4 regions of the Streptomyces lunalinharesii genome follow, and region 1 is predicted to be linked to each of the others. Evidence: riboswitches for the same ligand, from Rfam matches in the RefSeq annotation. Region 1 holds a riboswitch; each other region holds the start of a gene.

What was found. A riboswitch is a leader RNA that binds a small molecule or an ion and turns the genes downstream of it on or off. The one in region 1 is predicted to bind cobalamin.
Region 2: another riboswitch for cobalamin. It lies ahead of cobN (cobaltochelatase subunit CobN); the one in region 1 lies ahead of ABD385_RS04315 (cobalamin biosynthesis protein).
Region 3: another riboswitch for cobalamin. It lies ahead of metE (5-methyltetrahydropteroyltriglutamate--homocysteine S-methyltransferase); the one in region 1 lies ahead of ABD385_RS04315 (cobalamin biosynthesis protein).
Region 4: another riboswitch for cobalamin. It lies ahead of nicT (Nickel transporter NicT); the one in region 1 lies ahead of ABD385_RS04315 (cobalamin biosynthesis protein).

Annotation. Positions count from the first base shown of each region.
Region 1 covers NZ_BAAARK010000002.1:58,955-64,905, reverse strand. Annotated here, with positions in the region: gene ABD385_RS04325 (putative cobaltochelatase) at 1-1,048, opposite strand, end outside; gene ABD385_RS04320 (cobyric acid synthase) at 1,224-2,786, opposite strand; gene ABD385_RS04315 (cobalamin biosynthesis protein) at 2,783-3,772, opposite strand; cobalamin riboswitch at 3,901-4,034, opposite strand; gene ABD385_RS04310 (hypothetical protein) at 4,246-4,482, opposite strand; gene ABD385_RS04305 (inorganic phosphate transporter) at 4,513-5,778, opposite strand; gene ABD385_RS04300 (lysozyme) at 5,918-5,951, opposite strand, start outside.
Region 2 covers NZ_BAAARK010000005.1:111,567-117,517, forward strand. Annotated here, with positions in the region: gene cobN (cobaltochelatase subunit CobN) at 1-2,794, opposite strand, end outside; cobalamin riboswitch at 2,829-2,978, opposite strand; gene cobG (precorrin-3B synthase) at 3,064-4,572, shown strand; gene ABD385_RS10035 (precorrin-8X methylmutase) at 4,569-5,201, shown strand; gene ABD385_RS10040 (precorrin-2 C(20)-methyltransferase) at 5,204-5,951, shown strand, end outside.
Region 3 covers NZ_BAAARK010000060.1:15,420-21,370, reverse strand. Annotated here, with positions in the region: gene ABD385_RS38690 (serine/threonine-protein kinase) at 1-712, shown strand, start outside; gene ABD385_RS38685 (nucleoside deaminase) at 765-1,271, opposite strand; cobalamin riboswitch at 1,446-1,670, shown strand; gene metE (5-methyltetrahydropteroyltriglutamate--homocysteine S-methyltransferase) at 1,835-4,144, shown strand; gene ABD385_RS38675 (ABC transporter substrate-binding protein) at 4,234-5,349, opposite strand; gene ABD385_RS38670 (histidine phosphatase family protein) at 5,836-5,951, shown strand, end outside.
Region 4 covers NZ_BAAARK010000022.1:78,929-84,879, forward strand. Annotated here, with positions in the region: gene ABD385_RS28120 (GNAT family N-acetyltransferase) at 52-654, shown strand; gene ABD385_RS28125 (DoxX family protein) at 1,200-1,733, shown strand; gene ABD385_RS28130 (VOC family protein) at 1,840-2,340, shown strand; gene nicT (Nickel transporter NicT) at 2,453-3,652, opposite strand; cobalamin riboswitch at 3,684-3,897, opposite strand; gene ABD385_RS28140 (alpha/beta fold hydrolase) at 3,967-4,815, opposite strand; gene ABD385_RS28145 (MarR family winged helix-turn-helix transcriptional regulator) at 4,812-5,594, opposite strand; gene ABD385_RS28150 (nucleoside/nucleotide kinase family protein) at 5,725-5,951, opposite strand, start outside.

The DNA.
Region 1 (5,951 bases):
CCTCCGGCTCCGGATCGTCGTCGCCCTCCGGGTCCTGCCCGCCGGAGTCCTCCAGGACCTGGTCGAGCTTGTCCTCGTCGAGCCCCGGCGCGTCGAAGGGGTTGCGCCGCCGCCGGTGCGGCAGTGCCAGCAGCGCCGCCTGCCGGACGTCCTCCGGCCGCACCTCGGTCCGGCCCGCCCACGCCGCCAGCGCGGTCGCCGTGCGGGCCATCACGATGTCCGCCCGCATCCCGTCCACCTCGAACGCCGCACAGGTCGCCGCGATCTGTCGCAGCGCCGCGTCGCCGAGCCGCACCTGGGACAGCAACGCGCGGGCCAGCGCGATCCGTTCGCGCAGCCGGTGCTCCTCGTCCGCCCAGCGCGCCGCGAAGCCGGCCGGGTCGTCGTCGTACGCCAGCCGGCGCCGCACCACCTCGACCCGCTGCTCCGGTTCGCGGGACGCCGCGACCTCCACGGTCAGCCCGAACCGGTCCAGCAACTGCGGCCGCAGCTCGCCCTCTTCGGGGTTCATCGTCCCGACGAGCAGGAAGCGGGCGGCGTGCCGCACGGAGACGCCCTCGCGTTCCACGTAGGAGGCACCCATGGCGGCGGCGTCCAAGAGCACGTCGACCAAGTGGTCGTGCAAGAGGTTGACTTCGTCCACGTAGAGGATGCCGCGGTGGGCGGCCGCGAGCAGCCCCGGCTCGAACGCCTTGACCCCGTCGGCGAGCGCCCGCTCGATGTCGAGCGCGCCGACGAGCCGGTCCTCGGACGCGCCCACCGGCAACTCGACCATGCGCGCCGGCCGGGACGCGGCGGAACCGCCTTCATGCCGACCGTCCGGGCACTGGGGATCGGGGGAGAGCGGGTCGCAGCTGAAGCGGCAGCCCGCCACCACCGGCACCTCGGGCATGAGGTCCGCCAGGGCACGCACCGCGGTGCTCTTCGCGGTGCCCTTCTCGCCACGGACCAGGACACCGCCGACCGCCGGGCTGACGGCGTTCAGCAGCAGCGCCAGCCGCAGGTCGTCCATGCCGACGACGGCAGTGAACGGATACCGGGTGCTCATGTGGTGATCGCTCCTTCGGGTGGCTTACGTCCGTTGCCGGTCGAACTGTGCGCGCCGTGCGGCGTGTTGGTGTCCTCGGCCCTGCGTCTGCGGGGGTGGCCCGCTGCTTCACGAGCACGTGGTGGAGCTGCTGTCATGCGCCCCGCACCCGCGGGGATCCCGCCTCCGGCGGCCCTCACGGCGCCCCCGGAGGAACGAACGGCAGCCCCACCGGCACCCCCTCCTCGATCAGCCGCAGCAGCGCCTTGGTGTCCGCGTGCTCCTCGATCAGATCGCCCAACCGGTCCAACTGCTCCTCGCGCAGCGCCCCGAAGCAGGTGTCCGGCGCCGGTACGAACCGGCGCCCGGCCGCCCGGGCCACCTCCCGCAGGAACGCCCGGCGGAATCCGTCGCTCTCCAGGGAGCCGTGCCAGTGCGTGCCCCACACGCTGCCGACCCGGCAGCCGTCGAGGGCGTCGCCCCGCTCGTCGTGGAGGAACGTGCCGCCACCGGTCACGTCGGCCACCCCGTGGTGGATCTCGTACCCCTCCACCGGCTCGCCCAGCGCCTCGCCGGACGGCCGGGCGAGCGTCTTCTCCACCGCGAAGCGGACCCGGACCGGCAGCAGCCCCAGCCCGTCGACCGCACCCGCGCGCGACTCGACCTCGTCCTCGATGTGCTCGCCGAGCATCTGGTAGCCGCCGCAGATGCCCAGCACCGGACGGCCCTCGGCGGCCCGGCGGACCACCGCGTCCGCCAGTCCGCGCTCGCGCAGCCAGGCCAGCGCGCGGACCGTGCCGCGGGTCCCCGGCAGCACCACCAGGTCCGCGTCGACGAGTTCCTCCGGCCGGTCCACGAACCGCACCACCACGCCCGGTTCGGCGGCCAGCGCGTCCACGTCGGTGAAGTTGGACATCAACGGCACCGCGCACACCGCGACCCGCAGCACGTCCTCGCCGGCCGGCGGCGCCACCACCGACTCGCGGACCGCGCCGCGCAGCGACACCCTCAGGCCGTCCTCCTCGTCGATGCCGAGCCCGTGCGCGTACGGCAGGACGCCGTAGGTCTGCCGTCCGGTGATCCGGCGCAGCATCTGAAGGCCCGGCTCCAACAGCGTCACGTCGCCGCGGAACTTGTTGACGAGGTAGCCGGCGACCAGCGACTGGTCCTCCTCGGACAGCAGCGCGGTGGTCCCGAAGAACGAGGCGAAGACGCCGCCGCGGTCGATGTCGCCGACCACCACGACGGGGATGCGCGCCGCCCGGGCGAGGCCCATGTTGACGATGTCGGTCCGCCGCAGGTTGATCTCGGCCGGGCTGCCGGCGCCCTCGCAGACGACCGCGTCGTGGGTGCGCCGCAGCTGGGCCAGGCAGTCGGTCACGGTGCCGAGCAACTGCTCCTGCCGGCCGGCGTGGTAGCCACGGGCACTCAGCTCGCCCACCGCCTTCCCCAGCAGCACCACCTGACTGCTGCGGTCGCTGCCCGGCTTGAGCAGCACCGGGTTCATCAGCGCGGTCGGCTCGACCCGGGCCGCGGCCGCCTGCATCGCCTGCGCCCGGCCGATCTCCGCGCCCTCGCGGGTCACGAACGAGTTCAGCGACATGTTCTGCGCCTTGAACGGCGCCACCGAGACGCCCTGCCGCGCCAACCAGCGGCAGATGCCGGCGGTCACCACGCTCTTGCCGGCGTCGGACGTCGTCCCGGCCACCAACAGCCCGCCGCCCACGGCCCCGTCGGCCGTCTTCCTGCGCCCGTTCACCGGGTCACCCTCCCGCTCACGTTCGCCGTCACGCCCTTCCTCCCGCGCCGCACCGCGCCGACCGCCAGCCGGCCCGCCACCGTGACGCCCAGCGCCAGCAGGCCGACCCGCCGGGACAGCCGGGCCGCCCGCTCGATGTCGGACACCGCGGGGGGCCGCCCACCACCGTTGAGCACCGGCCGGTGCTCCACCCGCCCGCCGTACGCGAGGGTGCCGCCCAGCCGGACGCCCAACGCGCCGGCGAACGACGCCTCCACCGGGCCGGCGTTGGGGCTCGGGTGGGCCCCGCCGTCGGCCCGCCAGGCCTGCAGCGCACCGCGCCGGTCGGGGCCCGCCACCACGGTCAGCGCGGCGGTCAGTCGGGAGCCGGGCCAGCCGGCGACGTCGTCGAGGCGGGCGGCCGCCCAGCCGAACCGCCGGTGGCGCGGGGACTTGTGCCCCACCATCGCGTCCAGGGTGTTCACCGCCCGGAACGCCACCAGGCCGGGCACGCCCGCGACCGCGCCCCACACCAGGGCGCCGACCACCGCGTCGGAGGTGTTCTCGGCGACCGACTCCACCACCGCACGGGCCATCTGCGGCCCGTCCAGCGCCTGCGGATCGCGCCCGCACAGGTGCGGCAACCGCTCCCGTGCCACGTCCAGGTCGCCGACGGCCAGCGCGCCGCCCACGGCCCGCGCCTCCCGGCCGAGCGAGGTGCCGCCCAGCACCGCCCACGCGGCCGCCGCGGTCAGCGCGGTCCGGGCGCCCGGACGCTCCCCGAGGGCGCGTTGGAGCAACGCGGCGCCGACGGCCGCGCCGCCCGCGCACAACAGGGTGTGGGCCGCTCCGTAACCGCGGTGGTCGCGCCACAGCCGGCGTTCGAGGGCGCCCGCGGCCCGGCCGAACGCGGCCACCGGATGGCCGCGCCGCGGGTCCGCGACGATCAGGTCACCGAGGAAGCCGAGGGCCGCGCCGCACGCGTACCCCGCGTGTTCGCCGCGCATCGGATCAGGCCGCCGTCCGCCCTCGAAGGGGCCCTGCGACAGCGGGCAGTGGAGCTCTCGACGGGCAGCCGGGCATGGCGGTGTCCTCACTCAGGGTCCGCGCCCTGGCTCGACGTGACGGCGACCAGAGTCTCCTGGCTCCCGGATCGGCGCCGCCCCGGCCTTCCCGCCCGTACGGCGTGCGTACGGACCGTGGCCCTCGTCGGAGGAGCGCTCCCCGGTGACAGTGGCGGGACCGCGCCGGATTCGCACCGGACTTCCTCTGCTGTCGCCGATTGGCCCCGGAAGTCCACCACGCCCGCCCAGGTCCGTCAACTCACCCTTGACCTGCGACGCAGTGCCGACCGCCACCCTGTGGCCAAGGCCACCCGCGGGGCCGGTGGGGTGCCGCACGCGGACGGGGCGCCCGGGGCCGCGGCTGCTGCCGCGTCCACCGGACGCCCCGTCCGTTGCCGGCCGCGCCGGCTCCGCCGTCAGGCGGCGACGATCAGGTAGATCCCGTAGGCCACCGCGGCCGCGCAGAGCCCGTAGGCGGCCAGCGCCCCGACGCGCGACCCCGTACCGGGGACGGTCGTGGCCGTCGCGTCGCCGTCCGCGGCGGGCTTGCGGGAGGTGCCCACGATCCCGACGGTGAACAGGCCCACGAGCCCCACCGTCACCACGAGGCTGACGCCGAAGACCTGGCCGAGAGCTGCCCAGTCGATGTGCATTGCGGAGTCCTTAGGTCAGGGTGGTCGGCGTCAGGACGAGGCCGTCGCGGGCTGGGCGGGGGTCTTCGCCGGGGTGGTCGCGGGCGCGGCGTGGGTCGCGGCGTCCGCTGCGGCGTTCGCCGCGACAGGGCCGGCCGGGGGCGGCGCGACCGTCTGGAGCGCCGTGGTGACGACGCCCGCCGGCTCCACCGCCGGGCCCTCGTTGACGTTGGTGTGGTCCACCGGCTTGCGCCGGGAGGCCGCCCAGATGCCGCCGCAGACCGCCAGGGCCAGGACGGCGACCGTGGCCACGCCCCAGGGGCCCTGGTCGGCGAGGTAGGCGGCGCCGGCGGAGACCAGTCCGGCGGCCGGCAGGGTCAGGCCCCAGGCCACGACCATCCGGCCGGCCGTGGACCAGCGCACCACGCCGCCCTTGCGGCCCAGCCCGGAGCCCATCACGGACCCGGAGCAGACCTGGGTGGTGGAGAGCGCGAAACCGAGGTGGGAGGAGGCCAGGATGGTGGCCGCGGCGCCGGTCTGGGCGGCGAAGCCCTGCGGCGGCTGGATGTCGGTGATGCCCTTGCCCATGGTGCGGATGATCCGCCAGCCGCCCAGGTACGTGCCGAGCGCGATGGCCAGGCCGGCGGAGACGATCACCCACATCGGCGGGTCGGAGTGCGGGGCGACGACCCCGCCGGTGATCAGCGCGAGGGTGATCACGCCCATCGTCTTCTGCGCGTCGTTGGTGCCGTGGGCCAGCGAGACCAGGGCGGCCGAGGCGATCTGCCCGGCGCGGTAGCCCTTGGCGGTGTCGGCCTCGTCGCGGCCGCGGGCCAGTCGGTAGGTGAGCCGGGTCGCCGCCATCGAGGCGAGCCCCGCCACGAAGGGCGCGGCGACCGCGGGGATCAGGACCTTCATGACGACGGCCTCGCCGTGCACGCCGCCGGTGCCCACGGACACCAGCGTCGCGCCGATCAGACCGCCGAAGAGGGCGTGGGAGGAACTGGACGGCAGGCCGGCCAGCCAGGTGAGGAGGTTCCAGACGACGGCGCCGACCAGACCCGCGAAGATCACTTCAGGTCTGATGCCGGCGCTCTCGTCGATGATGCCGCCGGAGATGGTCTTCGCCACCTCAACGGAGAGGAAAGCCCCGACGAGGTTGAGCCCCGCCGACATCGCCACCGCGGTCTTGGGTCGCAAGGCCCCGGTGGAGATGGTGGTGGCCATTGCGTTGGCCGTGTCGTGGAAGCCGTTCGTAAAGTCGAACACCAAGGCCGTGACGATCACGATCCCGATGAGAAGCGTGATGTGTTCCATTCACCCAGGCAATCCTGTTCGAAGGTCAGTGTCCTCGGGACCGTACGGACGACGGGTGAACGGAAAGTGAACTCGGCCGGGCGCCGCGGTGACACCCCCGCAGTGTTCACGCGGAGGCGCCCCTACCGTCACTTCTGCCTCATCCGTCGGCAAATCTCCTGAGCTGGGCCAGG
Region 2 (5,951 bases), on a different contig from region 1:
CGGCCGCGAGCCGCACCGCGTCGTCGAGCAGGCCGATGACGTGCGGGAACGCGTCCCGGAAGAAACCGCTGATGCGCAGGGTGACGTCGATCCGGGGGCGGCCCAGCTCGTCGAGGTCGACGGCCTCCAGACCGGTCACCCGGCGCGAGGCGTCGTCCCAGACGGGGCGGACGCCCAGCAGCGCCAGCGCCTCCGCCACATCGTCGCCGGAGGTGCGCATCGCGCTGGTGCCCCACAGGGACAGGCCGACCGACTCCGGCCAGTCGCCGTTGTCCTCGCGGTAGCGGGTCAGCAGCGAATCGGCGAGGGCCTGCCCGGTCTCCCAGGCCAGCCGCGACGGGACGGCCTTGGGGTCGACGGAGTAGAAGTTGCGGCCGGTCGGCAGGACGTTGACCAGGCCGCGCAGCGGCGAGCCGGACGGGCCGGCCGGCACGAACCCGCCGTTCAGGGCGTGCACCGCGTGGTCGACCTCGGCCGTGGTGCCGGCCAGTCGCGGGACGACCTGCCGGGCGGCGAAGTCGAGGACGTCCGCGACCGCGGTCGGGTGCCCCTCGGCGACCCGGGCCACCGCGGCCGGGTCCCACTCCGCGTCCTCCATGGCCTGGACCAGGCCCCGGGCGAGAGCCTCGACTTCGTCGGCGGCGGTGCGGGTCGCGGCCGACTCGTCCAGGCCGAGCGCCTCGCGCAGCCCGGGCAGCGCGGAGGTGCCGCCCCAGATCTGCCGGGCGCGCAGGATGGCCAGCACGAGGTTGACCCGGGCCGCACCGACCGGGGCGGCGCCCAGGACGTGCAGGCCGTCGCGGATCTGCGCGTCCTTGACCTCGCAGAGCCAGCCGTCGACGTGCAGCAGGAAGTCGTCGAAGCCGTCGTCGTCCGGGCGTTCGTCCAGGCCCAGGTCGTGGTCGAGCTTGGCGGCCTGGATCAGCGTCCAGATCTGCGCGCGGATGGCGGGCAGCTTCGCCGGGTCCATCGAGGAGATCGCCGCGTACTCGTCGAGCAGCTGCTCGAGCCGGGCGATGTCACCGTAGGAGTCCGCGCGGGCCATCGGCGGCACCAGGTGGTCGACGAGCGTGGCATGCACCCGCCGCTTGGCCTGGGTGCCCTCGCCCGGGTCGTTGACCAGGAACGGGTAGACGAGCGGCAGGTCGCCGAGCGCCGCGTCCGGACCGCAGGCGGCGGAGAGGCCGGCGTTCTTGCCGGGCAGCCACTCCAGGTTGCCGTGCTTGCCGAGGTGAACCATGGCGTCGGCGCCGAACCCGCCGTCGGCGGTGGGGGCGGCGATCCAGCGGTAGGCCGCCAAGTAGTGGTGCGAGGGCGGCAGATCGGGGTCGTGGTAGATCGCGATCGGGTTCTCGCCGAAGCCGCGCGGCGGCTGGATCAGTATCAGCAGGTTGCCGCGGCGCAGGGCGGCCAGCACGATGTCGCCCTCGGGGTTGCGGCTGCGGTCGAGGAACATCTCGCCCGGCGGCGGGCCCCAGTGCTCCTCCACCGACTCCCGCAGCTCCTGCGGCAGCGTGGCGTACCAGCGGCGGTAGTCGGCGGCCGGGATGCGGACCGGGTTGCGGGCCAACTGCTCCTCGGTCAGCCACTCCTGGTCGTGGCCGCCGGCCTCGATGAGGGCGTAGATCAACTCGTCGCCGTCGCCGGACGCGAGGCCGGGCACCGGCTCGGTGCCGAAGTCGTAGCCCTCGGCCTGAAGGCGGCGCAGCAGCGCGACGGCGCTCGCCGGGGTGTCCAGACCGACCGCGTTGCCGATCCGGGAGTGCTTGGTGGGGTACGCCGACAGCACCAGCGCCAGCCGCTTCTCGGCGGCCGGGATGTGGCGCAGCCGGGCGTGCCGGACGGCGATGCCGGCGACCCGGGCGGCGCGCTCGGCGTCGGCGACGTACACCGGCAGCCCGTCCTCGTCGATCTCCTTGAACGAGAACGGCACGGTGATCAGGCGCCCGTCGAACTCCGGCACGGCGATCTGCGAGGCGGCGTCGAGCGGGGAGACGCCCTCGTCGTTCTCCTCCCAGGCCGCGCGCGCCCCGGTCAGGCAGAGCGCCTGCAGGATCGGCACGTCCAGGGCGGTCAGCGCACCCGCGTCCCAGGACTCGTCGTCGCCGCCCGCGGAGGCTTCGGCGGGCTTGGTGCCGCCCGCGGCCAGCACGGTGGTGACGATGACGTCGGCGGCGCGCAGCTCCTCGATCAGCTCCGGCTCGGGGGCCCGCAGCGACGCGACGTACAGCGGCAGCGAACGGCCGCCGGCGCGCTCGACCTGGTCGCACAGGTCGTGGATGAAGCGGGTGTTGCCGCTCATGTGGTGGGCGCGGTAGTAGAGCACCGCCACGGTCGGGCCGGCCGCCTCCGACGCCGGACGCTCCAGCGGGCCCCAGGACGGGGCGGCCGCGGGCGGCTCGAAGCCGTGGCCGCTGAGCAGGACGGTGTCGCTGAGGAAGCAGGCCAGCTGGGAGAGGTTGGCCGGACCGCCGTGCGCGAGGTAGGCGTGCGCCTCGGCCGCGATGCCGACCGGAACCGTGGACGCCTCCATGAGCTGGGCGTCGGGGGCCTGTTCGCCGGTGAGCACGACGACCGGGCGGTGCTGGTCCGCGGCCAGCAGCACGTCCAGGCCGTCCTGCCAGGCGCGGATGCCGCCGAGCAGCCGGACGACGACGAGGTCGGTGCCCTCGAGAAGTCCGGGGAGTTCGGCGACGTCGAGTCGGGCGGGGTTGGCGAGCCGGTACGGCACGGGGCCGGTGGCCGCCCGTGCGCTGAGCAGATCGGTGTCGGACGTCGACAGCAGCAGGATCACGGCGCAGCCCTTCCTCGGGGTGTCCACGCCCCGGGTGGTCGTATGGACGGCGGGAGTTCCTGGCTCACCCGGCGGTGGCCGGGTTCACAGTGGCGGGACCGCGCCGGATTCTCACCGGGCTTCCTCCCTTGGCGCCGTCGCTGGCGTCCGGCGGGTCAGCCGACCCGCCGACCTGCATAGTAAGGGCTGCGGCCGGACCGCGGGAGCGGGCCTTTCGGAGCCGCCCTCCACGCCCCCTCGCCACGGTTCCGGGCGAAACCGACGTAGGTATGCTCGCCGCCATGCCGCCCTCCCCTGCACCACGCCCCGACCGGGCCGAACCGCCCGTTCGGGACCGCGGTGACGCCTGCCCGGGAGCGCTGCGGCTGCACTCCGCAGCCGACGGGAACCTGGCCCGAGTGCGGCTTCCCGCCGGGGACTTGACGGTCCGCCAGGCCACGGCTCTGGCGGACGCCGCGGAACGCCTCGGCGACGGGCACCTCTCGCTCACCTCCCGCGGCAACGTCGAACTGCGCGGCCTGCCCGACGACTGTGGCCGGCACCTCGCCGACCTCCTCGCCGACGCCGGGCTGCTGCCCTCCGTACGCCATGAGCGGATCCGCAACGTGCTGGCCTCTCCGCTGGCCGGACTGGACCGGCACACCCCCGCCGACGTGCGGTTGTGGGCCCGGAGCCTGGACGCGCTGCTCTGCGCGAGCGACGCCGCGACGGGACTTTCGGGCCGCTTCCTGTTCGTCCTCGACGACGGTCGGGGCGACGTGGCCGGCCTGGGCGGCGATGTGACCTTGCTCGCAGAATCCGGCCGGCAGGACCCGCCGGCCGCCGGGTACGCGCCGGGCGCCGCGTCCGGGTGGGGAGCGCTGCTCCGGGTCGGCGACGACCGGGCGGCGCTGCGGATCGCGGCGGACGACGTCCCGCGGGCGGCCCTGATAGCCGCCGAGGTCTTCCTGACCGCCGCCGCGGAGCGCGGCGGCGGCGCCTGGCGTATCCGTGAGCTGCCCGCCGCACGACCGCTGACCGCCCAGGAGGTGCAGCGTGCGCTGCGGGCCGCGGGCATCGCCGCGGAGCACGTGGAGCGTTGGGACGCCCTGGCCCCGGGGCCGGCCGCGCCCTTCGCCGACGCCACCGCCCCCGGCCCGGTCGAGGGGCCCGACGGTCGCCGGGCGCTGGCGGTCCTGGCGCCGCTCGGCCGGCTGACCGCGGCCCAGTGGCGGCTGCTGACCGGGATCGCCGCCGAGGACGGCGCCGGCGCACTGCGCCTCACGCCGTGGCGCGGCATCGTCGTCCCCGGCCTGGCCTGCGCGGCGGCGTCCCGGCGGCTGCGCGAACTCGGCGCCGCCGGCCTGATCACCGACCCGGCATCCCCCTGGCGCCGGGTGACGGCCTGCACCGGCCTGCCCGGCTGCGCCAAGTCCCGTACCGACGTGCGGAGCGATGCGGCGGGCGTGCTCGCCGGGGGCGGAACGGTTCCGGCGGACGGTTCGGGTGCGCCTGGTGGGCTGCCCGTCCACTGGTCGGGCTGCGAGCGGCGGTGCGGCCATCCGCACGGTGCCTGGGTCGACGTACTGGCGACGCCCGACGGCTATCGGACCACCTCGGTGCCTCCCAAGTCCCTTGCCCGGCCGCCGGTTTCACGTGAAACACCCGGGCCGGGCACCGTTTCACGTGAAACACCCCGGCGGGGCGTCGTTTCACGTGAAACGCCGAGCGCATCCGGCGCCCCTCCGGCTGCCCCGCCCTCTTCCACCCCTCAACCCACCACCCCGAGGCCCCAGTGACCGCGTTCGACTACGAAAAGGACGGGGCGGCCATCTACCGCCAGTCCTTCGCCACCATCCGCGCCGAGGCGGATCTCTCCGCACTGCCCGCCGACGCCAGCCGGGTCGCGGTCCGGATGATCCACGCCTGCGGCATGGTCGATCTCGTCCGCGACCTGGCCTTCACCCCGGGCGTCGTGGCCAGTGCGCGCACCGCACTGCGGGCCGGTGCGCCGATCCTGTGCGACGCCACGATGGTTGCCAGCGGGGTGACCCGCAAGCGGCTGCCGGCGGACAACGAGGTGCTGTGCCCCCTCGGCGACCCGTCGGTCCCGGAGCTCGCCGCCCGGATGGGCACCACGCGCAGCGCTGCCGCCCTCGAACTGTGGCGGGACCGGATGGAGGGCGCCGTCGTCGCCTTCGGCAACGCACCCACCGCGCTCTTCCGCTTCCTCGAAATGATCGAGGAGGGGGCGCCCCGCCCCGCCGCGGTCCTCGGCATCCCGGTCGGCTTCATAGGCGCGGCCGAATCCAAGGACGCGTTGATCGACCACCCGTCGAAGCTGGATCACATCGTGGTGCGCGGGCGGCGCGGCGGCAGTGCCATGGCCGCGGCCGCGATCAACGCCCTGGCGAGCGAGGAAGAGTAGGCGTGAGCGAGCAGCAGGCGAGCAGTGGCACGACGGACCCGTCGGCCGCGCAGTCCCCGGAGCGGCCCAGCGGCCACCTCTACGGCGTCGGCCTCGGCCCCGGCGACCCGTCCCTGATGACCGTGCGGGCGGTGGAGGTCATCGCCCAAGCCGACGTGGTGGCCTACCACAGCGCCCGGCACGGCCGGTCGATCGCGCGCTCCATCGCGGCGCAGCACATCCGCCCGGACCACGTCGAGGAAGCCCTGGTCTATCCGGTCACCACCGAGTCGACCGACCACCCCGGCGGCTACCGCGGGGCCCTGGACGAGTTCTACGAAGCGGCGGCGGCGCGGCTCGCGGCCCACCTGGACGCCGGCCGCACCGTCGCGGTGATCTCCGAGGGCGACCCGTTCTTCTACGGCTCGTACCAGCACATGCACAAGCGGCTGGCCCACCGCTATCCGACCGAGGTCATCCCCGGCGTCACCTCCATCAGTGCCGCCGCGGCCCGCCTGGGCACCCCGCTCACCGAGGCCGACGAGGTGCTGACCGTGCTGCCCGGCACCCTGTCCGAGGAGGAGCTGACGGCGCGTCTGAGCGCCACCGACTCCGCCGTCGTGATGAAGCTCGGGCGCACCTTCCCCGGTGTCCGTCGTGCGCTGGAGCGCTCCGGCCGGCTCACCGAGGCCCGCTACGTCGAGCGCGCCACCATGGCCGGGGAGCGCACCGGCGCGTTCTGCGACGTCGATGCCGACTCCGTGCCGTACT
Region 3 (5,951 bases), on a different contig from region 1:
GCAACGGGCCCGGATCGCGGGCCTGCTCGACGGCGACCCCGAACGCACCGCGCTGCTGCCGGACACCGGTCCCGTCGCCCCGCGCACCGCCGTCCTCACCGCGCACGACGCCCCCGCCGCGCCGCCGCGCCGCCGACGCACCGCGGCGTGGGTGGCGGCGGCCGGGGTGCTGGCGGTCGCTGTCGGCACCGGCGGCTACCTGCTGCTGAACGGCGGCGGCAGTGCCGGCGTCCCGGACAAGTACGTGACGATGCCGGTGTGCTCGGAGGTCGCGGCCAAGCTCCCGCTGCACACGGAGCGGCGCAAGGACAAGGACCGCTACCAGGAACAGGGCGACGGCGCGAAGACCGAGTGCTCCTGGTTCGACCGGGACCAGCCGCAGGCGGACGGCTGGAACTACACCCCCAGCGCCGACGTCTCGTGGGAGCTGATGCGCACGCGCTCCGACGGCAGCGGCACCGAGCGGCAGCAGCAGGACTTCGCCGACGGCGCGAAGTCCGAGTTCCCGGAGACCGGGCTCGGTTTCGGCGACGAGGCGTACTGGACGACCGGCGCCCCCGGCACCGCCCGGCCGAGCTGCCAGCTCAACGTCCGCGACGGCAACCTCGTGGTGCGGGCCTACCTGTCCCGCGCCCGGCACCCCGCCTGCGAGGCGGAGGCCCGGAACCTCGCGAGGACGGCGTTGGCGGCCATGCCGCCGCGGGCGTCCTGAGCCGCCCCGGCGGGACGGCCGTGGGGTCCGCCAGCCGGGGCGCGCCGCGGGATCAGTCCCAGAAACCGGCGTGCACCTCGCGGGCCTCGGGGAGGTCGACCGGGCCGACGACCGCCAGGGGGCGCTGTCCCGCCGCGAAGACGTCGCGGCAGGGCAGGGCCATGGTGGGGTTCTTCTCGTCGGCGCCGGTCATCGCCAGGAGCCCGTCCTCGCCGAGCGCGTAGACGACCCGGCCGACGTTGCCCCAGTAGATCGCGCCCGAACACATCGCGCACGGTTCGGTGCTGGTGTAGAGGGTGCAGGCGCGCAGGAAGTCGGCGTCGTACCGTGCGGTGGCCAGGCGGACGAGGTTGGTCTCGGCGTGGCCGGTGGCGTCGCGTTCGGTGGTGACGGTGTTCTCGGCCTCCAGCAGGACCGCTCCGTCGGGACCGGTGAGCAGCGCGCCGAACGGGTGGTTGCCGGCCGCGCGGGCGCGGCGGGCCACGGCGACGGCGGTGCGCAGCAGCGCGACGTCGGTGGCGCCGGCGGTCGGGTCGGTACGGTGCGGGGCGGCGGTCATGCCGGAAACTCCTCGGGGTGTGCGGGGGGGGATGCGTCGGGCGGCGGGCCGCCCTGTCGGGGGCCGCGTCTGCCGCGCTTCCCACCCTCGGTCCGCGGCAAACCCGTCCCCTGGTTGTCCCATCTCACCTTCCGCATTGTGGACGGCTCACGGTGGTTCGCCGGCCCGCACCGTAGGGTGAACGGTGCAGCTGGTTCGCCCCGTCCGCCAGGCGGGAGCGTCGCAAGAGGGAACCCGGTGGGAATCCGGGACTGCCCCGCAGCGGTGAGTGGGAACGACCGCCGTCATACGCACTGGGCCCGACGTACGGGGCCCGGGAAGCGACGGTCAGTAGGAGTCTCGTGGAGAACACGAGGCGCGCCCGCGAGTCCGAAGACCTGCCAACTGCCCGCGCGCGAAGCATTCGTGCGCGGACATCCCGGTGACCTCGTGGGCGGGTCGGCGTACACACCAGGCGGACCAGCGCGCCCCGGGCGGGCGTCGGGCACCGCCGGGTTCGTCACCCTTCGCGCTCTCGTCCCGTCGCCGGGACCTCAGGGATTCATCTCGCGAAGGAGATCTCCGTGACCGTCAAGCCCGAAACCGTGACCGCACGGGCCACCGTGTACGGCTACCCCCGGCAGGGACAGCGCCGGGAGCTGAAGCAGGCCGTCGAGGGCTACTGGAAGGGCCGCGTCACCGCGGACGCCCTGCGCGCCACGGCCGCCGAGTTGCGCCGCGGCAACTGGCAGGACCTGGTGGACGCCGGCATCCACGAGGTGCCGACCGGCGACTTCTCGTACTACGACCACGTGCTGGACACCAGCGTCATGGTCGGCGCCGTCCCGGAGCGCCACCGCGCCGCCATCGAGGCCGATCCGCTCGACGGCTACTTCGCGATGGCGCGCGGCACGCAGGACGTGGCGCCGCTGGAGATGACCAAGTGGTTCGACACCAACTACCACTACCTCGTACCCGAGTTGGGGCCGGACACCGCCTTCGTCGCCGACTCCGGCAAACAGGTCGCGGAACTCAAGGAGGCCCTCGCACTGGGCCTGACCCCCCGCCCCGTGCTCGTCGGCCCGATCACCTATCTCCTGCTGTCCAAGCCCGCCCCCGGGGTCGCCGCCGACTTCGAGCCCCTGACGCTCCTGGACCGCCTGCTGCCCGTCTACGCGGAGGTCCTCGCCGACCTGCGGGCGGCCGGCGCCCAGTGGGTGCAGCTGGACGAGCCGGCCCTGGTCCAGGACCGCACCCCGGCCGAGCTGAACGCCGCCGCCCGCGCCTACCGCGACCTCGGCGCCCGCACCGACCGGCCCCAACTCCTGCTCGCCTCCTACTTCGACCGGCTCGGCGACGCCCTGCCGGTACTGGCCAAGGCCCCCGTCGAGGGCCTGGCACTGGACTTCACCGAGGCCGCCGCCGGCAACCTCGACGCCCTGGCCGCCGTCGGCGGACTCCCGGGCAAACGCCTGGTGGCCGGCGTCGTCAACGGCCGCAACATCTGGATCAACGACCTGGAGAAGTCGCTGGCCACCCTCGGCACCCTGCTCGGCCTCGCCGACCGCGTCGACGTGGCCGCGTCCTGCTCGCTGCTGCACGTGCCCCTGGACGCCACCCTCGAACGCGACGTCGATCCGCAGATCGCCCGCTGGCTGGCGTTCGCCAAGCAGAAGACCACCGAGCTGGTGACGCTGGCCCGCGGCCTGTCCCAGGGCACCGGCACCATCACCGCCGAACTCGCCGCCAACCGCGCCGACCTGGCATCCCGGGCCGGCTCGCCGATCACCCACGACCCCGCCGTGCGGGCCCGTGCCGCAGCCGTCACCGAGGCCGAGACCCGCCGCTCCCAGCCCTACCCCGAGCGCACCCTCGCCCAACGCGCCCACCTCAAGCTGCCGCTGCTGCCGACCACCACCATCGGCTCGTTCCCGCAGACCGGCGAACTGCGCGCCGCCCGCGCCGACCTGCGCGCCGGCCGCATCGACACCGCCGGCTACGACGAGCGCATCAAGACCGAGATCCAGGAGGTCATCTCCTTCCAGGAGAAGACCGGCATCGACGTCCTGGTCCACGGCGAACCCGAACGCAACGACATGGTCCAGTACTTCGCCGAACAACTCACCGGCTACCTCGCCACCCGACACGGCTGGGTCCAGTCCTACGGCACCCGCCACGTCCGCCCGCCGATCCTGGCCGGCGACATCTCCCGCCCCGAGCCCATGACCGTCCGCTGGACCACCTACGCCCAGTCACTGACCGAACGCCCCGTCAAGGGCATGCTCACCGGCCCCGTCACCATGCTCGCCTGGTCCTTCGTCCGCGACGACCAACCCCTCGGCGACACCGCACGCCAAGTCGCCCTGGCGCTCCGCGACGAGGTCGACGACCTGGAGGCGGCCGGCACCTCGGTCATCCAGGTCGACGAGCCCGCACTGCGCGAAACCCTGCCCCTGCGGGCCGCCGACCACGCCGCCTACCTCGCCTGGGCCACCGAAGCCTTCCGCGTGAGCACCGCCGGCGTGCGGCCCGACACCCAGATCCACACCCACATGTGCTACGCCGAGTTCGGCGACGTCGTCCAAGCCATCGACGACCTCGACGCCGACGTCATCAGCCTGGAAGCCACCCGCTCCCACATGCAGGTCGCCCGCGAACTCGCCGCCCACGGCTACCCCCGCGAGGCCGGCCCCGGCGTCTACGACATCCACTCCCCCCGCGTCCCCAGCGCCCAGGAAGCCGCCGACCTCCTGCGCACCGGGCTGGAGGCCATCCCCGCCGAACGCCTGTGGGTCAACCCCGACTGCGGCCTGAAGACCCGCGACTGGCCCGAGGTCCAGGCATCCCTGGCGAGCCTGGTCACCGCGGCCCGGACGGTGCGCGCCGAGCTGTAGGCGCGTCCTGCGGCCACCGCGCGCCTGCCCCGGTCGTCGTGACCGGGGCGGGCGCCGGCGCGTTCGGACCGTCCGGCCCGGGCGGGCCGTCAGCCGGTGTGGCGGATCCGCAAGCGGTCGGGCTCCGCCGGATCCCGGTCGACGACCTGGACCGGCGCCCCGCCCCCTTGCCACCCGCCGACGCCCGGCGTGCGGGCGAACCGGATCGGCCCGCGGGTGCCCTCGACCTCGACGCGCGGCCAGGCCCCGGCGATGCGCGCCCGCTCCAGGCCGTGCGAGCGCAGCACTTCGGCGAGGACCGTGACCGTGTCGTAGCCCTCGAAGGCGACGAAGGAGGGCGGCTCGGCCAGCCGCTCGCGCAGGGCCGCCGCCACCCGCGCGCCGAGCGGTCCGAGGCGCTCGGGCAGGTAGCGCAGGAACGGGATCGCGGCACCGTCCTCGCCGAGCGACGCCGCCCACGAGGCGAACTCCGGTTGCCCGGCCGGAGCGCCCATCAGGAGCCCGGCGAGCCGCTGGTCCCGGCGGACGGCCCGGACGAGCGACACGGCCGGCTCCGGGTGGCCGACCAGGAGCAGCAGGGCCGTCGCGCCGTGGTCGACGAGTGCGTCGCACATCTGGGTGGGGGCGAGCGCGTTCGCGTCGAGTTCGACGACGTCACCGCCGTGCGGCGCGAGGTGGTCCCGCAGGATGCGGGCCCCGGATGCCCAGTAGACGCTCGGCACGGCCGCCACGGCGATGCGGCGGTGGCCCGCGCCGAGGAGGAAGTCCGCATAGACCCGCCAGCCCCGGGACTGCGGCGGGGCCAGGCGCGCGACCCATGGCGTCGGCCGGTCGGTGAGGGCGTCGAGCACCGCCGACGAGCAGAGGAACGGCAGTCCGAGGGCGTCGGCCGTGGTGGCCGCGGCCCGGGCCACGACGCTGTGGTACTCCCCCACGACGGCCGTCACGCCCAGGCGCGCCAGTTCCTCGACGGCCGCCGCGGCCCGCTGCGGATCGGCCGCGGTGTCCCGGACCACCAACTCCAGCGGCCGTCCGCCGATCCCGCCGGCGTCGTTGACATCGCGAGCGGCCAATTCGAGCCCGGCGAGCAGGTGGTGGCCCGCCTCGGTCCAGCCGGGCCGGGTGAGCGGAGCGAGGGCGCCGATCCGGACGGGTGCCGCGTCGGTCCGGCGGACTCCGGCTGGGGCGGGTGGTGGCGTGTTCATGCGGCTGCTTCTCCCGAACGACGAGGCGGCGGCAGGGTGCTCGGCTCGCGGGGCGGCAGGGCACGGCCGTGCGCGCGGGTGCCGTCGCGCCGTGCCGGGCGCACCTGGGGGACCATGCCGGACATTGCATCCAGCGCCCTCGTCCACCGGCAACCCATTAAGCGTGGCGCTGAACTGCCGGGCCGCCGGGCGGTGTCCCGGGCGCCGTGCCAACTCGCGGATTCCGCCCCCTCGATGGCGGTGAACCGGCGGATTCCGCGCATCGTGCGGATGCTATTTTTGCCCCGGCCAGGCAGCGAACGGCCAGGTCCAGGAGGTGTGCGATGGCCCGGCGACCGAGCGGACGGTCTGCGCGCACGCGAAGCCGCGCCGGTTGCGGCGCGCGCACGGGACGGACCGATACCCGTACGCGCCCCCTCCGGTGCAGGGCCGGCGCCTGCCGCAGGAACGCCACCGTCCCGTGCCGGAAGCAGGAGGAACTCCCACGTGACCAGCCGTGTCATCCTCGTCTCCCCCGCGAGCAACCCGGCGTTGCGGCGGGCCCGCTTCGACGAAGGCGCCCCGCTCGATGCCGCCGGGGCGGCCCGGGCCGCCGCGGCTGC
Region 4 (5,951 bases), on a different contig from region 1:
CTGCGAGTATGCGAGCGGATCGGTGAGAACGTCGGAGGGGGCAGGCATCACATGGCGCAGCAAGGGGCGGCCGTCGCGGTGGAGTGCATGGACGGATCGGCCGCCGTGCGGGCCGAGTTCGGGTTCAGGCTGATCTATGCCGAGGCGTTCGCCGCGCCTCCGTACGGCGAGACCGCGGACGACGTCGCCGCCGCCTTCCGTCGTTTCCCCGCCCAGGCCCGCAAGCCCGGATTCCGCGCTGCCTTGGCGCGTGGTGAGGACGGCGAGCCGGTCGGCATGGCGTACGGGCACCGGCTCGCCGCCGACACGGGCTGGTGGGACGAACTGACCGGGCCGGTGCCCGAGGACGTGCGGCGGGAGGACGGACACCGCACCTTCGGGCTGATGGAACTCGCCGTGCGCGGACCGTGGCGCGGGCAGGGCGTCGCGCGGCGTCTGCACGCGACGCTGCTCGACGGCGTGCAGGCCGAGCGGGTGCTGCTGAACGTCCACCCGGGCAGCGAAGCGGCGTCGGCTGCCTACCGGGCGTGGGGATACCGCAAGGTCGGCGAGGCGCGGCCGTGGGGCACGGGCGCCGACCTCCACGACGTGATGCTGCTCGACCTGGGCGGGCCCCGGGGCGGGTCGGCGAACCGCAGGGGTGGCGTGGGGTAGTGGGGGAGCCGGCCGTGATCGGTCTCGGTGTCGGCGGGCGTACCGGTGTTCTTTGAGGGTGGCGAGTCCCGTGGGTTTTGGGAACTGAAGCCTGTTCAGGGGGAGTTCGCGGGTTCGGAGGGTGGCGCGGCTTCGGTGGGGCGATCGCGCTCGACGGTGAGATCGGTGCGCGCGCGCCCGGTCTCACGGGTCTGCTGAAGGCCCGGGGCCGGCACCTCGTCCGCGTCCCCCCGGGCCGGGGCCGGCGGCGGTTTCGCCGGTTTCTCGCTGGTCCGCTGGCCGGTTGATCAGTGCGGCGGGGCGCTGTGGTGTGCAGCGGCCGCTTTCCTCGGCCTCCGATCCGTACCGATCGGGGGCCTTTGGTGTTTCTGGGGGGATGTGTAGGGTGGGAATGACTTGAACTTTCAAGTAAATTGTTGAGGAGTGCTCGACCAACGGCTCGATCGGCCGGTTCGTCGCGCGGTGCAGTGGATGCGTCGCGCGGTGCGGTCGCTCCGGCGCGCGATGCAGAGGAATGAGTTTTTGTCATGACAATCCCCCACAGCATGTCCGGTCCCGATCGGCTCGGCGGCGCGGTGCGGAACGCCCCCTCCCCGCACGGCTACGCCGTCGGCCTGCTCCTGCTGCGGCTGGTCCTCGGGCTGACCATGGCGGCCCACGGCACCCAGAAGCTGTTCGGCTGGTTCGGCGGTCCGGGGCTCGACGGGACCGGCAAGTTCTTCGAGGCGAGCGGCTACCCGTCGGGCAAGGTCATGGCGGTGTGCGCCGGGCTCACCGAGACGCTGGGCGGGCTCGGGCTGGTGATCGGCCTGCTGACGCCGCTCGCCGGCGCGGCGGTGGTCGGCACGATGATCAACGCGTTGGCGGTGAAGTGGGGCGGCGGCTTCTTCGCGCCCGAGGGCGTGGAGTACGAGCTGCTGCTCGCCACCGGCGCGGCCGCGCTGGCGCTGACCGGGCCCGGCCGCTACGCCGTCGACCGCTTCCTGCCGGGCCTGCGCGCACACCGGCTGGCCTACGGGGCGGGGGCGCTGGTGCTGAGCGTGGTGCTCGCGGCGATCACGCTGCTGATCCGGAAGTGACGCGGGGTGCTGCCGGGGCGCGGGCGCGGTCTGGGCCGCGGCGGCGGGCAACGGCGGGGGAACGGCGGGGGAGTGACGTGCGGCGTGACGGAAGAGTGGAGGCGTGATGGCGGTTCGGCGGCTCAACCATGCGGTGTTGTACATCCGTGAGGTGGCACGGTCGGTGGCGTTCTACACCGAGGTGCTGGGGTTCACGGTGGACGTGGAGATTCCGGGGCGGGCGGCCTTCCTGAGCGCGCCCGGTTCGGACAACGACCACGATCTGGGCCTGTTCGCGGTGGGGCCCGATGCGCCCGGCCCGGAGAGCGGCCGGATCGGGCTCTACCACCTGGCCTGGGAGGTCGGGACGCTCGGTGACCTCGCGGCGATCGCGGCGCGGCTGCGGGAGCGGGGCGCGCTGGTCGGCGCCAGCGATCACCTGGTCTCGAAGTCGCTCTACGCCCGGGACCCGGACGGCAACGAGTTCGAGGTGATGTGGCGGGTGCCCCGGGCGGACTGGCCGGGGGCGGACGAGGCGGACCGGCTGCGGCCCCTCGACCTGGCGGCGGCGCTTCAGCGCTGGGGCCCGGACCTGCTGACCGGCGCGGCGGCCGGCTCGGCCACCTGAGGCGCGGCCCGCACGGACACCGACCGCGTGGTGCGACCGTCCCCTACGGGCAGTGGGGACGGCCGCACCACGCGGTCGTGGTGTTCGGTGTTCTTCCGGTGCGGGGCCGGGACTAGGGGGCGTCGGACCCCTGCGTGCCGGGCGCCGGCAGGGCGTCCGCGGTGGCCGGTGCGTCCTGGGAGCGGGCGGTCCAGCGCTTCTCGACGCCGCCCAGTCGCCAGTACACCAGCGCCGCCGCCCACACCACGACGAACAGGCCGACGATGAGGAAGCCCACGTTGTTCAGGTCGAGCGAGGCGATGCCGCCCGTCAGCGGGTCGTCGAGGCCGAGCTTGTCGTGCAGGACGGTCACCAGCTCGATGGTGCCGATGAGGAACGCGACCGCGATCGACAGCCCGGTGATGGTGAGGTTGTAGTAGACCTTGCGCACCGGGTTGGCGAACGCCCACTGGTACGCGAAGTTCATGAAGGTGCCGTCGAGGGTGTCGAACAGGCTCATCCCGGCGGCGAACAGCAGCGGCAGGCAGAGGATCGCGTACCAGGGCAGGCCCGCCGCGGCGCCGCTGCCCGCCATCACCATCAGCGTCACCTCGGTCGCGGTGTCGAAGCCGAGCCCGAAGAGGAAGCCCAGCGGGTACATCTGGCCGGGGCGGCTGATGGACTTGGTGAGCCGGCCCAGGACGCGGTTCATGAACCCGCGGGAATCCAGCTGCGCTTCCAGCTCCTGCTCGTCGTACGTGCCCGTGCGCATCGCCCGGAACACCTTCAGGATGCCGAGCAGGGCGACCAGGTTGAGGGCGGCGATCAGGTAGAGGAAGGTACCGGACACGGTCGTGCCCAGGAGGCCGAGCGTCTGGTGCGCCCGGGAGCCGTCGTTCATCAGCGTGCCGGCGAGTTGGGCGCCGCCCGCCACCAGCGCGGCCATCGCGACCACCACGCTGGAGTGGCCGAGGGCGAACCAGAAGCCCACCGAGACGGGCCGTTTGCCGTCGGCCATCAGCTTGCGGGTGGTGTTGTCGATCGCCGCGATGTGGTCGGCGTCGAAGGCGTGCCGCATGCCCAGGGTGTAGGCGGTGATGCCGAGCCCGGCACCGAACACCTGGCTGCCGACGGTGTAGTGGCCCGGCACGACCAGGAGGAAGAGCACACCGAAGGCGACGACGTGCAGGGCGGCGATCACGGCCATCAGTCCCGCGGTGCGGACCGTGTCGCGACGTTGCCAGCGGAACGACCCGGGGGATCCGGGTATGCCGAGGACGGGGGAGTTGCGGGACGAAGGGAAGTCGTCCGGGGTATCAGTGGACAGGGCCATCCGGCCATCACGCTCCAGCACCTCGTGGATGATTTCGTGAGATGCCGTGGCCGGTCTCCTGGCTTACGGGTGCCCGCGTCCGCCCCGCCTTCCCGGCCGCAGGCTGCGGTCAGTGGCGCCGTGCGCGCACTGGGCGCGCACGCAGAGGGGCGGAAACTCCCCGATCACAGTGGCGAGGGCCGCGCCGGCTTCGGACACGAGGTCCAGCACCGGTCTTCCCGAACACCACGGCCCGGTCACTGTAGCGGGCACCCGTGAGAACCGGCCACGCGCGGTGGCCGGTGCGGGCCGTCACCGGGTGCCGGCGGCTCGGATCACAGGGCCAGGGCGGAGAGGAACGCGTGCAGTTCGTGGTCGAAGAGCGGGGTGTTCTCCAAGTTGACCATGTGACCTGCGGCCGGTACCCGTATCCGGCGGGCGCCGGGGACCGCCAGCGCTATGGCGTGGGCGTTCGCCGAGATGTCGGAGGAGTCGAGGTCGCCGTCGAGGACGGTGGTCGGCACCCGGATCTCGCCCAGGCGGTCGAAGGCGCCGACCTCCAGGGGCATGCCCGCGCCCGCGCCGTCGGCGTGCACCTCGACATTGGCGGACGCGGAGGCGCGCATCCGCTCCCGGAAGCCCGAGTGCACGCCGGACGGGGCGCGGTGCGGCCCGTCCACCCACATCCGCAGGAAGTGCTCCACGAACCGCTCGACGCCGTCCTGTTCGTCGAGCGCGGCGACCTGCTCCCGGATGTGCTCCAGCAGGAAGGGGTCGGTGAAGGCGCGACCGCTGATGCCGGGGGAGGCGAGGAAGAGGGCCGTGACCCGGTCGGGGTGGGCGAGCGCGGTGTCCAGCGCCACCCGGGCGCCGTGCGAGAGGCCGACGAGGACGGCGCGCGGTATGTCGAGCGCGTCCAGCAGGGCCACCAGGTCGTCGTGGTTGGCCCAGTCTCCGGTCACCGTGGAGGACAGGCCGTGGCCGCGGAAGTCGTAGCGGACCACCCGCAGCCCGGAGTTGACCAGCCAGGCGAACTGCTCGTCCCACATGCGCTGGTCGAGCATCCCGTCGTGCAGGAGCACCACCGCGGGCCCGGAGCCGGCCGTCTCGTAGAACAGCTCGCCGTCGTCGACCGGCACGGTGTCGTTGTCGATCTCGGACCAGGCCTGGAAGTCGTGCGTCATTCTGCGGGCCGTTCTGTGCGCGTCGGGCGGTCGGTCGGACGGGTGGGCGCCGCTGGTCCGTGGCCGGTTCGAGGCGGTATGGGGACGTGTGCGGTGACCGGTGCGGCGGTGTCCCGCTCATCGGGATCGCCGCTTTCCTCCGGTGGAACGCGCGAGCCGTCCGCCAAGTGCCGGAATTCCTCACCGATCCGGTCCAGCACCCGCAGCGCCGTGCGGACCTCCCCGGCCGACAGGTCGGCGAGCCCGCGGCGGAGTTCCCCCGCCTCGGCCTCCTGGACCCCGCGCATCATCGCCGTGCCCTCGTCGGTGAGCCGGATCAGCGACGAGCGGCGGTGCGCGGGGTTGGCGGTCGTCACGACCAGGCCCAGCTCCGCCGCGTGGTTCACCCAGCGCTGTACCGGCTGGCGGTCCAGGTCGAGGGAGCGCGCCAACTGCGGCACGGTGCGCGGGCCGTGGGTGCGCAGCGCGTCGAGGAGGGTGCGCTCGCCGGCGGTCAGACCGGTGCCGTCCAGCGTGCGCTCCGCCGCGCGCACGATCGTCCGCTGGAGCGGCCGCAGCCGCCGGATGACGTCGTACAGCAGCTCCTCGGCGATCCCCGCGTCCCCCTGCGCGACCCCGATTTCCTGAGCTGCTTCGGCGGCTTTGGAGACTTCGACTGCTTCGACTTCTTCGGATTCCTCGGCGGCGCCTGCTACGGCCGCCGGGGAATCCGCTGCGTCGTCCGCTGCGTCGTCCCGCCCGAGGTCCCGCCCCGCGTCCCGCCCCATGGTCCCCTCCATGTGCCGTTCCCCCACCCCGTGATGACATCCATGCTGTCATGATGGCATCCGTGATGTCATTTCGGAAGGGGTGTTGAGGGGCCGTCGCGGGCGGGTGAAGTGCCGTGCGGCGGGGCGGAGTCGGGCGGGGTCAGTCGTCCAGTGGGGGCGGCGCCTCGTCGGTGGTGAAGGAGACGACGAGGTCGGCGCGGGGGCGGGTGGCCGCCACCAGGCGGGCGTTGGCCTCGTCGGAGGTGCGGACGAAGTCCTCGGCGTCGACCCGCAGGCGGCCGTACCGCTCGTGCCGGTCGATCAGCCGGCTCACCCGCTCCTGGGCGTCCAGTTCGACGTACCACGCCTCGTCGAGCAGTTCGCGGA